3 regions of the Modestobacter sp. URMC 112 genome follow, and region 2 is predicted to be linked to each of the others. Evidence: riboswitches for the same ligand, from Rfam matches in the RefSeq annotation. Region 2 holds a riboswitch; each other region holds the start of a gene.
What was found. Region 2 has a riboswitch for cyclic di-AMP ahead of ACWIX6_RS11070 (hypothetical protein). Riboswitches for the same ligand answer to the same signal wherever they lie in the genome.
Positions count from the first base shown of each region.

Region 1: another riboswitch for cyclic di-AMP. It lies ahead of ACWIX6_RS02270 (NlpC/P60 family protein); the one in region 2 lies ahead of ACWIX6_RS11070 (hypothetical protein).
Region 3: another riboswitch for cyclic di-AMP. It lies ahead of ACWIX6_RS09270 (LysM peptidoglycan-binding domain-containing protein); the one in region 2 lies ahead of ACWIX6_RS11070 (hypothetical protein).

Region 1 is NZ_CP199957.1:484,309-488,641, reverse strand. Features, by position in the region: gene ACWIX6_RS02275 (DUF3817 domain-containing protein) at 1-25, opposite strand, end outside; gene ACWIX6_RS02270 (NlpC/P60 family protein) at 223-1,320, opposite strand; cyclic di-AMP (ydaO/yuaA leader) riboswitch at 1,337-1,502, opposite strand; gene ACWIX6_RS02265 (hypothetical protein) at 1,652-2,194, shown strand; gene ACWIX6_RS02260 (GNAT family N-acetyltransferase) at 2,199-2,672, shown strand; gene ACWIX6_RS02255 (phytoene desaturase family protein) at 2,669-4,213, shown strand; gene ACWIX6_RS02250 (YhjD/YihY/BrkB family envelope integrity protein) at 4,285-4,333, shown strand, end outside.
Region 2 is NZ_CP199957.1:2,360,860-2,365,192, reverse strand. Features, by position in the region: gene ACWIX6_RS11075 (protein adenylyltransferase SelO) at 1-888, shown strand, start outside; gene ACWIX6_RS11070 (hypothetical protein) at 920-1,864, opposite strand; cyclic di-AMP (ydaO/yuaA leader) riboswitch at 2,091-2,242, opposite strand; gene ACWIX6_RS11065 (bifunctional 3'-5' exonuclease/DNA polymerase) at 2,393-4,051, opposite strand; gene ACWIX6_RS11060 (PucR family transcriptional regulator) at 4,048-4,333, opposite strand, start outside.
Region 3 is NZ_CP199957.1:1,974,263-1,978,595, forward strand. Features, by position in the region: gene ACWIX6_RS09265 (ABC transporter permease) at 1-840, shown strand, start outside; gene ACWIX6_RS09270 (LysM peptidoglycan-binding domain-containing protein) at 905-1,474, opposite strand; cyclic di-AMP (ydaO/yuaA leader) riboswitch at 1,478-1,641, opposite strand; gene treY (malto-oligosyltrehalose synthase) at 1,917-4,268, opposite strand; gene glgX (glycogen debranching protein GlgX) at 4,265-4,333, opposite strand, start outside.

The DNA.
Region 1 (4,333 bases), 1.9 Mb from region 2:
TGCGGGGTGCGAGCAGGGAGGTCATCGGGTCCTCGGGGGGTCGGTGGGACGAGCCGCGACCGATGGTGCCCGCTCGGCCGGTGTGACCGTGCACGCACCCGGGACACGACGGTGCCCCGGCCGCCACGAGGCGACCGGGGCTCCGGTGTCGTGCGGCCCACGACAGGCCCCCTTGCAGGGCCCCGCCGCGAGCGTGCGAGCGGCGGGGGGCGAGGGGGTCCTTCAGCCGGCGATGCGGCGGGCGAACGGCTGGCTGCCCATGCTGTTGATGGACCCGATCTTCACCGGCTGCCCGGACGTAGAGGCGTGCACCATCTGCCCGTTCCCGATGTACATGCCCACGTGGCTGACCGGGCTGTAGAAGAACAGCAGGTCCCCGGGCTGCAGGGCACTGAGCGGCACCGGGCTCCCCATGCCCGCCTGGGCGCGGCTGGAGTGCGGCAGGCTGACGCCGGCCGCGGCGAAGGCGAACTGGGTCAGGCCGGAGCAGTCGAACGCGTTGGGACCGGCGGCCGCCCACACGTAGGGGTCGCCCAGCTGGGCCATGGCGGTGTCCACGGCGGTTCGCGCGGCACCGCTGCCGGCAGCCGCTACGGGCGGGGGCGGAGCGGCCTGCTGCCGGGTGGTCGACCGCGAGGCGGCCGGTGCCGAGCGGTCGTCGGCGGGAGCGGCCGCGTGCTGCCGCTCGGCGAGCTCGGCGGCCCGCTGCTGCTCCTCGGCGGTGAGCCGGGCCAGGTCGGCCTGGTACTCGGCGATCTGGGACTGCAGCGCGGTCTGCTGCGCGGCGACCCGGTCGACCTGGGCCTTCGCCTCGGCCGCGGCCTGGTCGGCGGCTGCCTTGCTCGCCGCGGCCGCCTCGGTGGCCTCCTGGGCCGCGCCGAGGACGCCGTTGTTGTGCTGGGCGATGGTGTCCAGCGTGCCCACGCGGTCGAGCAGCTCATCGGCCGACCCGCTGGTGAGCATCGCCTGGAGGGTGCTGAGCTGGTCGCCGGTGTAGGCGCTGCGCGCGACCTCGCGGACCTTGTCGCGGGCGTCGCCCACGGCGGCGTCCGCGGCCTCGACCTGTTCGGCGGCCTCGGCGGCCTCGGCCTGCTGGGCCTCGAGCTGCACGCGGGCGTCGTTGAAGTCCTCGGTCACGACCTCGAGGTCGTGCGCCCGGGCGGCGACCAGCGCGGCCGCCTCCTGGGAGTTCTCCGGTGTTTCGGGTGCGGCGACCGCGGGGAAGGAGGTGACTGCGACGCCGGCTGCGGCGGCGAGGGTGACGAGCACCCGGCGGCCGGTGAACGCCCGGTGGCGGGCAGCAGAGAGCGAACTCGCCATGTTCGGCGGGTTTTTCCTTTCTTCCACGTGCCGCCTACCGAGTTAGCTGACGGGTTCGGGCGGGAAGACGCCCGGCACCTCGGCTCTGTCGAGCCGACGTGCTTCACCCCAGTACTGCGGTGGGTCCCCGGTCCATCTGGCCAGCAGGGAGCACTGACACGGTGGTTCGGCGGCGCCCGGTCGGTCGTCACCCGGTAGGTGACGGAACGACCCGTCCGGACGCGCCCACGGTAGGTGCGTGACGGACTTGTGACAAACCGGGGCTGCCGACTTGTGCAGAAATCCCGAGGGTGCGCGAAGACACGCTCACGCGGGGTGACAGGCTCGCTGGGTGCGAGGACTGGCGCGGCGCGAGTTCTGCCTCGTGCTGCTCCGCCGGATGGCCGACACGCGACCTGACCTGGTCCTCGAGGCACTGCCCCGGCTCGGCGCCGACCGGGCCGAGGCGCACGCGGCACACACCCGGTGGCAGGCCCTGCAGCACTCCCCCCGGGCGCCCCGCGGTGTGACTCTTCGCACAGCGGTGCTCGGCCCGCCCGAGGAGGTCGAGGACGCACCCTTCGGCGACCTGGACCTCGTCGTCCACCGCTGGCCGCTGCCGCTGTGGCCCCACCTGCGGTGGCAGGTGCTGGCCGCGCCCGACGGGCCGGTGCTGCACGAGGAGCTGGTCCGGGCTCCCGGCTCCCCGGTCCCGGCCGCCCGGCCCGGCGACCTGCGGGTGTGGGAGCACGTCGTGGCCGACGTCGCGGCGCTGCCCGGCGCCGTCGACGTCGACCCCGACGTGGTCACCCGCTGGGAGGTGCACCTGCCCGGTGCCTGCGCCGAGTTCGTCTGGGGACTCCTGCAGCGGGTCACGCCGGACCCGGGACCATGAGCTGGTGCCCCACCTGACCTCCGCGGGCTGGGACGACCCCGTCGTCCGGCAGCTGACCGCCGCCCAGCAGGCCGAGCTGCGGGGACGCTACGGTCCCGACAGCGAGCCCGGCGTTCCCCCGTCGGCGACCGACGTGGCCGTGGTGCTGGTCGCGGTGGACGACGACGGGACGCCGGTGGGCTGCGGCGCACTGCGCGCCCTCGGACCGGACAGCGCGGAGGTCAAGCGGATGTACGTCGTCCCGGCCGCGCGGCGCCGCGGCCTGGCCAGGCTGCTGCTCGAGGGCCTGGAGTCGGTCGCGGTGGAGCGCGGGTGGACCACGCTGTTCCTCGAGCTGGGCCCGGGCCAGCCCGAGGCGGTCGGCCTCTACACCGGCGCCGGGTACACCCGCACCGGCGCGTTCGGGCACTACGTGCGCCCGGACCAGGACTGGTCGCTGTACTTCCGGCGCCGGCTGGCCGTCCGGGAGGGCCGGTGACCGGCTACGACGCCGTCGTCGTCGGGGGCGGGCACAACGGCCTGGTGGCCGCCGCCTACCTCGCCCGCGCCGGCTGGTCGGTGCTGGTGCTGGAGCGGCTGGGCGTGCTCGGCGGCGCCGCGGTCAGCAGCCGGGTGTTCCCCGGCGTCGACGTCCGGCTGTCGGCGTACTCCTACCTGGTCAGCCTGCTGCCCGACCGGATCGTGGCGGACCTGGCGCTGCCCGTCCGGCTGGTCGACCGCGCGGTGGCCTCCTACACCCCGCTCCGGCGCGGCGGACGGGCCCGGGGCCTGCTGGTCGAGCGGGACGAGGGTCCGGCGACGGCGGCCTCGTTCCGGGAGCTGACCGGGTCGGACGCGGAGTTCGCCGGCTGGCAGCGGTTCTACGGCCGGCTGACCACCCTGGCCGAGGACCTCGCGCCCACCCTGACCGAGCCGCTGCTCGCCGAGGCCGAGCTGGTGCGGCGGCTGCGCGACCCGCAGCTGTGGCACGACCTGCGGGAGCGGCCGCTGGCCGACGTGGTCGGTGCGCACCTGGGCGACGACGACGTCCGCGGGATCGCGCTGACCGACGGGCTGATCGGCACCGCCGCGGACCTGCACGCCGCCGACGGCCTGGCCGGCCGCTGCTTCCTCTACCACCTGGTCGGCAACGGCACCGGCCGCTGGCGGGTGCCCGTCGGCGGCATGGGCGCGGTCAGCGGGGCGATCGCCGCCTCGGCCCGGGCCGCCGGCGCGGAGCTGTGCACCGGGGCCACCGTCACCGCCCTGGAGACCCGGGCCGACGGCGTCACCGTGCACTGGACCGACGACGAGGGCACCGAGCACGCCGTGGACGCCGGCCACGTGGTCTCCGGCGCCGCGCCCGCGGTGCTGGACGAGCTGCTCGGGCTGCCGGCCCGGCCGCGCCCGTCGGGCTCCCAGCTGAAGGTCAACATGGTGCTGCGGCGGCTGCCGGCCCTGCGGTCGGGCGCCGACCCCGCGACCGCCTTCGCCGGGACGACGCACGTCGACGAGTCCGCCGGGCAGCTGGACGCCGCGGCCGAGCAGTCCCGGGCCGGCCGGCTGCCCGACGTCATCCCGTTTGAGGTGTACTGCCACTCGCTCACCGACCCCTCGATCGTCGGCGACACCGGATTGCACACGCTCACGCTGTTCGGGCTGTACACGCCCGCGGAGCTGTTCGGCGCCGACCCCGTCGGCACCCGCGACGAGGCCGTCCGCCGGGTGGTGGCCCAGCTGGACGCGCACCTGGCCGAGCCGCTGGCCGACTGCCTGGCCCGGGACGCCGACGGGCGGCCGTGTCTGCAGGCGTCCTCCCCGCTGGACGTCGAGGCGAGCCTGGCCATGCCGGGCGGGCACATCTTCCACGGCGACCTGTCCTGGCCGGTGGCCGAGGACCCGGAGCAGGCCGGCGGGTGGGGTGTGGCCACGCCGCACCCACGGGTGGTCGCGGCGTCCTCCGGCGGGACGGTGCGCGGCGGCGCGGTCAGCGGACTGGGCGGCTTCGCCGCCGCCCGGCACCTGCTCGACGGCCGCTGACCCCCGGTCGCCGGCTCCGGTGGGCGCGAGCGGCCCGGACCTGGTGCCATGGGCCGGTGCGGGGAGCCTGGGTGCGGACGGAGGCCGGCGGACTGTGGCGCGCCATCCGGGCCCAGCTGC
Region 2 (4,333 bases):
GACGTCGACCTGCTGCGCCGCCTCGCCGACCACGCCATCGCCCGCCACCACCCGGACGCCGGTCGGGCGGACCGGCCGTACCTGGCGCTGTTCGAGGCGGTGGTCGCGGCGCAGGCGTCGCTGGTCGCCCGCTGGATGCTGGTGGGGTTCGTGCACGGCGTCATGAACACCGACAACACGACCATCTCCGGCGAGACCATCGACTACGGGCCGTGCGCCTTCCTCGACGCCTTCGACCCCGCCACGGTCTACAGCTCCATCGACCAGGGCGGGCGCTACGCCTACGGCAACCAGCCGGTCGTGGCCGAGTGGAACCTCGCCCGGCTCGCCGAGGCCCTGCTCCCGCTGGTCGCCGACGAGGAGGAGCAGGCGGTCGAGCTCGCGGTCGCGGCACTGGGCGGGTTCCGGCCGGCCTACAACGCCGCCTGGTCGGCCGGCATGCGGGCCAAGCTGGGCCTGTCCGACGGCCTGTCAGACGGCCCGGACGACGCGACGCTCCTCGCCCTGGCCGGCGACCTGATGGACCTGCTCAAGGAGAACCACGTGGACCACACGTCGTTCTTCCGGGCCCTGGGCACCGCCGCCCGCGGGGACGCCGAGCCCGCCCGCCTGCTCGTCCTGGACCTGGCCGGGCTGGACGGCTGGCTCGAGCGGTGGCGGGCGCTGCGCCCGGACCCGGCCGGGATGGACCGGGTGAACCCCGTGCACATCCCGCGCAACCACCTCGTCGAGGAGGCGCTGGCCGCCGCGACGGAGGGCGACCTGGCCCCGCTCGGCCGCCTGCTGGAGGCGGTGACCGCACCGTTCGACGAGCGGCCGGGCTTCGAGCGGTACGCCGCGCCCGCCCCGGCGGACTTCGGCGCCTACCGGACCTTCTGCGGCACCTGAGCCGGCCGGGCCCCGGGGCCCGGCCCGAGGGTCAGCCCCGGTAGTTCACGTGCGGGTGGTCCATGTGGTTGGCCGTCGCGCTGCCGCGGTCGGACATGCCCTTCCACGACCCGGAGGGCGAGGAGAGCATCCGCTGCTCCCAGATGACGTAGTCCACGCCCAGCTCGTCCCAGTGGGCGATGTGGTACTCGACGATGGCGTCCCCGAGGGAGCTGTTCGACCCGACCATGTAGTCCACCGCCAGGCCGGACGGGTGGCCACCGGGGTCGGCGGCGCTGGGCCGGGTCCCGCCGAGGGTGATGCCGCCGGCACCGGGAACGTTGCTGACGACGGCGTCGGCCGCGGCCTGGGCCTGCGGCCGGATGCTGCCGGCGGAGTTGGAGATGCGGGCGACCGCGGAGGCCGACGTCGAGCCCGACACCGCACCGCCCGCGGCCCGGGCCGCCGCGGCCGGTGCGGCCCGCCCGGCGGCGCCCGCGGCGGCCTGCTCGGCCTGCCGGCGGGCGGCCGCCTCGGCCTCGGCCTTGGCGGCTGCCTCGGCGGCGGCCGCTGCCTCGGCGGCCGCGCGGGCGGCGGCCTCCTCGGCCGCGCGCCGGTCGAGCTCGGCCTGGTCGGCGGCTGCCTGCGCCTCCTGCGCCGCGGTCTGCGCGGCCTCGCGGGTGCCGCGGCTGGCGGCGAGCTCCTCGAGCGGCCGCAGGTCCTCGGTGACGTCGAGCGGGCGGGCCTGCGCGCTCAGCCCGAGCTGGGCGGCGACGCTGACCGGCTCGGCCGCCGCGACGTCGGCCTGCGCGGGGGGCTCGGCGCCGGCGAGCACGTTGACCAGCACGGCGCCGGCCACGGCCGCGCCCAGGTAGACCCCCGGGCGGCGGACGGGCGGACGGAGGCGTGCGCGGGCCCGGCCGCGGCGCTCGGCGGCGCGGCCGGGAGTGGTGCGGGGGTGCATGGGGATGGTGGCTCCGGGTGCGGGGGCAGCCACGTCCGAGGTGGACGGCTGCGGGGTGCGGGCAGGGGCGGTGGCGTCCCGGGCGCGCGACAGGGCCCCGCCAGGTCAGGCGGCGGGGAGCTCGGGCCGGGGTGACCGAGGTCGGGGGCCCGGCGGGCGTCGGTCCGGGACGGCCGGTGCGGTCAGCTGCGCAGGCGCAGCCTCTGCCGGAGGCGGAGCGGGGGTGCAGTGGTGCAGGGGCGCGCCATCGGGCGGCTCTCCGTTCTCCCGGTTGCCGCCTACCGAGTCAGCTGACGGGTTCGGGCGGGAAGCAGCCCTACCCGCACCGGACGGACGTCCGGCGCAGGATTCACCCCAGTGGTGCGGTGGGTCCCCGGCTCGCCCCGGAGGGCGACTCGGCGGCGTCCAGCCGGACTCCCCGAGCGGGGACGTGACGGTCGACCGGACCCGGCCACCCTAAACGCGTTATCGACTCGTGACAATCAGCGGCCGCAGATTCGTCGGGTGACGAGCGTCGCGCGGCCCCCGCAGGCGGGCCCGGGGGTATAGGGGCCGGCCGGGTCAGCCGGCGTCCGCCCACGAGGTCACCACGGCGACGTCCAGCGGGAAGTCCACGGGGAAGGACCCGAAGAGCAGCCGGCCCGCCGTCGCCGCGGCGCGCTGCACCTCCGCCACCACCTCGGCGGCCAGGTGCTCGGGGGTGTGCACGACGACCTCGTCGTGCAGGAAGAACGCCAGGTGCGGCCGCTCCGCCAGCGTCCCGGTGCCACCCAGCCGCCACAGCCGGTTGCGGAGGTCGGCGAGCCAGCACAGGGTCCACTCGGCGCCGGTGCCCTGGACGACGAAGTTGCGGGTGAACCGGCCCCACGCGCGGCGGTGCCGGTCCCGCTCCTCCCGGGAGCCGCCCTCGTCCGGCGGCTCTCCCAGCCCGACGGCCCGCTCCGCCCACTCCCCCCGCGGCGCCGGCGAGCCACGGCCGAGCAGGGTGTGCACCACCTCCCCGCGCTCCCCCGCCCGGGCCGCCGCCTCCACCAGCGCGATGGCCCGGGGGTAGCTGCGGGCCAGCCGGGGCATGAGCCGGCCGCTCTCGCCGCGGGTGCCGCCGTACATGGCGCCGAGCATCCCCACCTTGGCCTCGGCCCGGCTGGCGACCGCCCCGGCGGCGACCATGCCCGCGTAGAGGTCGGCCGACCGCGCGGCCCGGGCCATCGCCGTGTCCCCGCTCATCCCGGCCAGGACGCGCGGCTCCAGCTGGGCGACGTCGGCGACCACCAGCCGCCATCCGTCGTCGGCGACCGCCGCACCGCGCACCTGGGCCGGGACCGACAGCGCCCCGCCGCCGTTGGACGCCCACCGTCCGGTCACCACCCCGCCGGGCACCAGGTACGGCCGGAACCGGCCGTCGCGCACCCAGCTGTCCAGCCACGCCCAGCCGTTCGCCTGCAGCAGCCGGCTCAGCCGCTTGTGCTCCAGCAGGGCCGGGATGCCGGGGTGGTCCAGCTGCTCCAGCGTCCAGGACCGGGTGTCGGCCACGGGCAGCCCGGCGCCCTGCAGGGCGCGGAGCAGGTCGCCGGGCGAGTCGGGGTTCAGGCCGGGGGTGCCGAAGGCGGCGCGGACGTCGGCGACCAGCTGCTCGAGCACGGCCGGCCGCGACCCGGCCGGCGGGCGGGGACCGAGCAGCGCGGTCAGCAGCCGGTCGTGGACGTCGGCCCGCCACGGCAGGCCGGCGTGCGTCATCTCGGCCGCGGCCAGGGCACCGGACGACTCGGCCGCCAGCAGCAGCCCGAGCCGGGCACGCTCGGGCGAGGCGGCGAGCGCCGCCTGCTGGCGCCTGTGCTCGGCGACCGGGTCGAGGGAGTCCGCGGGGTCGGCGAGCGGGAAGAGCGCCGGGTCGGCCGCGGTCACCGGCTGGAGCGCGTCCCACCCGTCGGCGGCGGCCGGCAGGGACCGGTCGACCAACGGCGACCGCCGCAGGACGGCGGAGCCCAGCCGCAGGTCGGTGCAGCGCTCCACCCGGACGCCGGCGTCCAGCAGCGCCGGGTACCACCGGCTGGTGTCGTCCCACACCCAGCGGACTCCCCGGCCCTCCCCTTCGCGGACGAAGCCGGGGAGCGCCTCGGCCGGGAACGTGGTCACCCGGTCCGGCCCGCCCGTGCCGCCGTCCTCGCGCGCCTCGACGTCCCGCCCGCGGCGCACCAGGACCACCCGGTCGGTGCTCACCGGGCGGGGCCCTGCCAGCGCAGCACCTCCAGCGCGGCGGCCACGCCCACCACGTCGTCGGCGAGCGGGCGCGGCAGCAGCTCGTCGGCCCGGGCCAGCCGGCGCAGGACCGTGTTCCGGTGGGTGAACAGCCGCTCGGCGGTCCGGGAGGCGTTGCCCAGCTCACGGACGTAGGTCAGCACCGTGTCCCGGGTCGAGGCGTCGGCGTGCCGCAGGCCACCCAGCGTGCCGGTGAGGAACTCCTCGGCCGCGGCCGGCTCGCTGGTCAGCACCGCGACGAGC
Region 3 (4,333 bases), 390 kb from region 2:
TCCTACGGGCCGCTGCACCGGATCGAGCCGGTGGCCGGCCGCTGGCTGCGCGAGGGCGACCGGACGGCGCTGTCCCCGGCGCTGGTCGTCAACGAGTTCATGGTGGACATGCTGGGCGGCGGTGAGCTCACCGAGCCCCGGACCGTCGTGCTGGGCGGGCCCCGGCCGCTGACCGCCACGGTGGTGGGCGTCATCCGCGACGGCTACCCCCAGCCGACGGTGTACCGGGTGGACCGCTCCGGGATGGACGCCGCCGCGGCGTCGTCGGCCGACCCGTTCGCCGGCCAGCCGCCGTCCCTGGAGCTGTGGGTGCCCGAGGACCAGGCCGACGCGGTCATCGCGGCCGTGCAGAGCGACCTGCCGCTGCTGCTGCCCGGGCTGGAGGTGCAGGCCTTCCGGCAGGACTCGCCCGGCCTGGCCGACGCCCTGGACACCCTGCGGCTGGCCGTCCGTGGAGTCGGGGCGGTGGTGCTGCTGCTGGGCGGGCTCGGGGTGTTCAACGTCGGGATGATGGCGGTCCGCCAGCGGATCCGGGAGATCGGCATCCGGCGCAGCTTCGGCGCCACGTCCGCGCGGGTCTTCAGCGCCATCATGCTGGAGAGCGTGGTCGCCACGGTGCTCGCCGGACTGGCCGCGGTGGCCCTGGCCGTGGTGGTGGTCCGCAACCTGCCGCTCGCGGACTGGCTGAACGGCGGCATCCCGATCGCCGACGAGCCCGGCTTTCCGGTGCAGGCCGCCGTCGAGGGGCTGGTCGCTGCGGCGGGGGTCGGCGCGCTGGCCGGCCTGCTGCCCGCGCTGCTCGCCGTGCGGGTGAAGGTGATCGACGCGATCCGGTTCTAGGTGGAGGACCCCCTCGCCCCCACCGCTCGCACGCTCGCGGTGGGGGACGAGGGGGTCCTTCGACTCACAGCGTCAGCTGCTGGCCCACCTGGATGGCGTGCGGGTTGGGCACCGTGGCGCTGTTGAGCGCGTGCAGCTGCTGCCACGTCGTGCCGTGCGCCGCGGCGATCTTCCCGAGCGTGTCGCCGGCGACCACCGTGTAGGTGCCCCCCGACGCCGCGGGGGCAGCGGCCGGTGCCGGGGCCGGTGCCAGCGCCGGTGCCGCGGCCGGCGTGGTGCCGGGGCGCAGCTGCTTGCCGCAGGTCGGCCAGGCGCCGACGCCCTGCGTCTTCAGGACCCGCTCGGCGACGGTGACCTGCTGTTCCGGGCTGGCGAGGTCCGCCCGGGCGGCGAACTCGCCGCCGCCGTGGCCGGTCCACGTCGAGGAGCTGAACTGCAGCCCGCCGTAGTAGCCGTTGCCGGTGTTGATCTGCCAGTTGCCACCGGACTCGCACTGGGCGACGGCGGTCCAGTCGTACTCGGACGCCGATGCCGGGGCGGCGAGCACGCCGATCCCGACGGCGGCGGTGCCGAGGGCGACCGTGCCGGCGCGCAGCGCCGTGCGGCGGGCATGGCTGAGGGAGAGCTTGGACATGGGTGATCCTCCGATCACCGCCTGCGGGGTTAGCTGTCGGGTTCGGGCGAATCGGTGCCCGGCCGCCGCGTCCTCGGAGAGGGCACGGTGCGGCTTCACCCCGAGACGCGCGTGCGCGCGTCGATAGGTGGGTTCCCCGCCCCCGTCCTGGGTGGTGTCGGAGTCAGGCTGCCGGCGGACGGGGTTGGGCGGTCCGGTGCCTCACGCCCGTCCGGTACGGCCCGGGCGCGAACCCACTGTGAACGAGACTCGCCGGTTCCGCTTCTTCTGCGGCGTCCCCTCCGGGCATCGGCCCAGGACGGCGCGCGACAGGCCGGGCCGGGAACGCCGCAGCGTCCCCGGCCCGTGACCACATGTGACGTGCCGCGGGAGTCCGGACGCCCGTATGGCCCCGTCCAGGGCACTGCCCCGAGCCTGCGAGGGGTGGGGAGGACGGGGTCCTTCAGCGGACGAGCAGCGCCACCGGCAACTGGGTGAGCAGCTCGCCCACCGGTGCGCCGGAGGCGTCGGACACCACCCGGGTGCCGGTGAGCAGGTCGCGCCAGGCACCGGTGGGCAGCTGCAGGGCGGTGTCGCCCCACCCCGTCCCGGCCAGGTGAACCGGCCGCCGGGTCACCACCGTCACCGCGGCGCCGCGGTCGAAGGCGACGACCGACTCGGCCGCGGTGCCGGTGGCCTGCACCGGGGTGTAGCCGCTGAACGCGTCCGGGGTGTCCCGCCGGTGCCGCAGCGCCCGGGAGACGACCAGCAGCTTCGCGGCGCCGGTGTCGTCCACCGGCGGCACCCAGCCCTCGTCGAGCCGGGCCAGCAGCGAGCGGCGCAGGCCGTAGTCGACCGGACGCCGGTTGTCCGGGTCGACCAGCGAGAGGTCCCACAGCTCGGTGCCCTGGTACACGTCCGGGACCCCGGGCATGGTCAGCTGCAGCAGCTTCTGGGACAGCGAGTTCGACCGACCGGCCGGCGCGATCCGCTCGACGAACCGCTCGATCTCGGCGTGCGTCGTCGGGTCGTCGAAGGCGGCGTCGACCAGCGCGTGCAGCTGGTCCTCGAACTCCTGGACGGGGTTGGTCCAGGTGGTCGAGGTGCCCGCCTCGCGGGCGGCCTTCTCGACGTAGCCGTGCGCCCGCTCCCGGGACAGTGGCCAGGCCCCGACCAGGTTCTGCCACACCAGGTGCGCCAGCGACCGGTCGGCCAGTGGGTGCCGGTCCAGCCAGCCGCGCACCAGCTGCGCCCACTCGGTGGGCAGCTCGGCCAGCACGGCCAGCCGGGCCCGGACGTCCTCGCTGCGCTTGGTGTCGTGCGTCGACAGCGTCGTCATCGACTCCGGCAGCCGCTGCGCCCGCAGCTGCTGGGCGGCGTGGAACTCCTCGACCGTCGTCCCGAACCGGGCCGGGTCGCCGCCGACCTCGTTGAGCGCCACGAACCGGGCCCACCGGTAGTAGGCGCTGTCCTCGACGCCCTTGGCCATCACCGGACCCGACGTCTGCTCGAACCGGGTCGCCAGCTCCGTGCCGGCGGCGCCCAGCAGCGGGTGCAGGGCGTCGACCGCGTCGGCGAGGTCCGGCCGCCGCTCCCGGACCGCGCGCACCGTCCCGTCCAGGTGCTCGCGGCCGTCGGGGAGGTAGCTGCGGTACACCGGGAAGCTGGCCAGCAGCTCGGCCAGGCCCTCGGTCAGCTCGGCGGGGGAGACCCCCGGCAGCTCGCCGACGATCCGCGCCAGCCGGGCCACCTCCGAGCCGAGGATGCCGTCGGTCACCTCGCGCTTGCAGTCGTGCACCAGCTGCGCGTAGTCCACCTGCTTGCCCGCCAGCTCGGTGTCCAGCGCGGTCAGCGCCGCTCCGCCGGCCGGGTCGACCAGCACCTCGTCCACCTCGGCGAGCGCGTCGTACCCCGTCGTCCCGGCTGCTGCCCAGCTGGCGGGGAGCTGCTCGCCGGGTTCGAGGATCTTCTCCACGACCGTCCAGCGGCCGCCGGTGGCCCCGGCCAGCCGGTCCAGGTACCCCTTCGGGTCGGCCAGGCCGTCGGGGTGGTCGATCCGCAGCGCGTCGACGGCGCCGGACTCCACCAGCCGCACCACCAGCTCGTGCGTGGCGTCGAAGACCGCCGGGTCCTCGGTGCGCAGCCCGGCGAGGGTGTTGATCGCGAAGAAGCGGCGGTAGTTCAGCTCCGAGTCCGCCCGCCGCCAGTCGACCAGGTCGTAGTGCTGCCGGTCGTGGACGGCGACCGGGTCGTCCCCTGCCTGCGCCGTCCCCGGGGCCACCGGGAACCGGTTGTCGTAGTAGTGCAGCTCCCACTCGCCGTCGACCTGCACCAGCTCCAGCTTGGGCAGGTCGTCGCCCGAGCCGAGCACCGGCACCCGGACCCGGCCGCCGCCGAAGTCCCAGTCGACGTCGAAGGCGTCGGCGTGCGCGCTGTCCCGGCCGTGCTTCAGCAGGTCCCACCACCAGCCCGACTCGTGCGCGTCGGACACGCCCATGTGGTTGGGCACCAGGTCCAGCACCAGGCCGAGCCCGGCGTCGTGCAGTGCGGCGACGAACCGGTCGAGGCCGGCCTGCCCGCCGCGCGACTCGTCGATGTGCGCGTGGTCGGTGGTGTCGTAGCCGTGGGTGCTGCCCGCCGCGGAGCGCAGCAGCGGGGACGAGTAGGCGTGGGTCACCCCGAGGTCGGCCAGGTAGCCCGACACCGCCGCCGCGTCGTCCAGGGTGAAGTCGGCGGTGACCTGCAGCCGGTAGGTGCCGGCCGGGACCCCCCGGCGGCGGTCGCCGCCGGAGGCCCCAGGAGTCGGCCCGGTCATGCCGTGGCGCGCAGGACGACGGTGGCCCGGGCGGCCAGGGTCAGCCGGTCGCCGGACTTGACCTC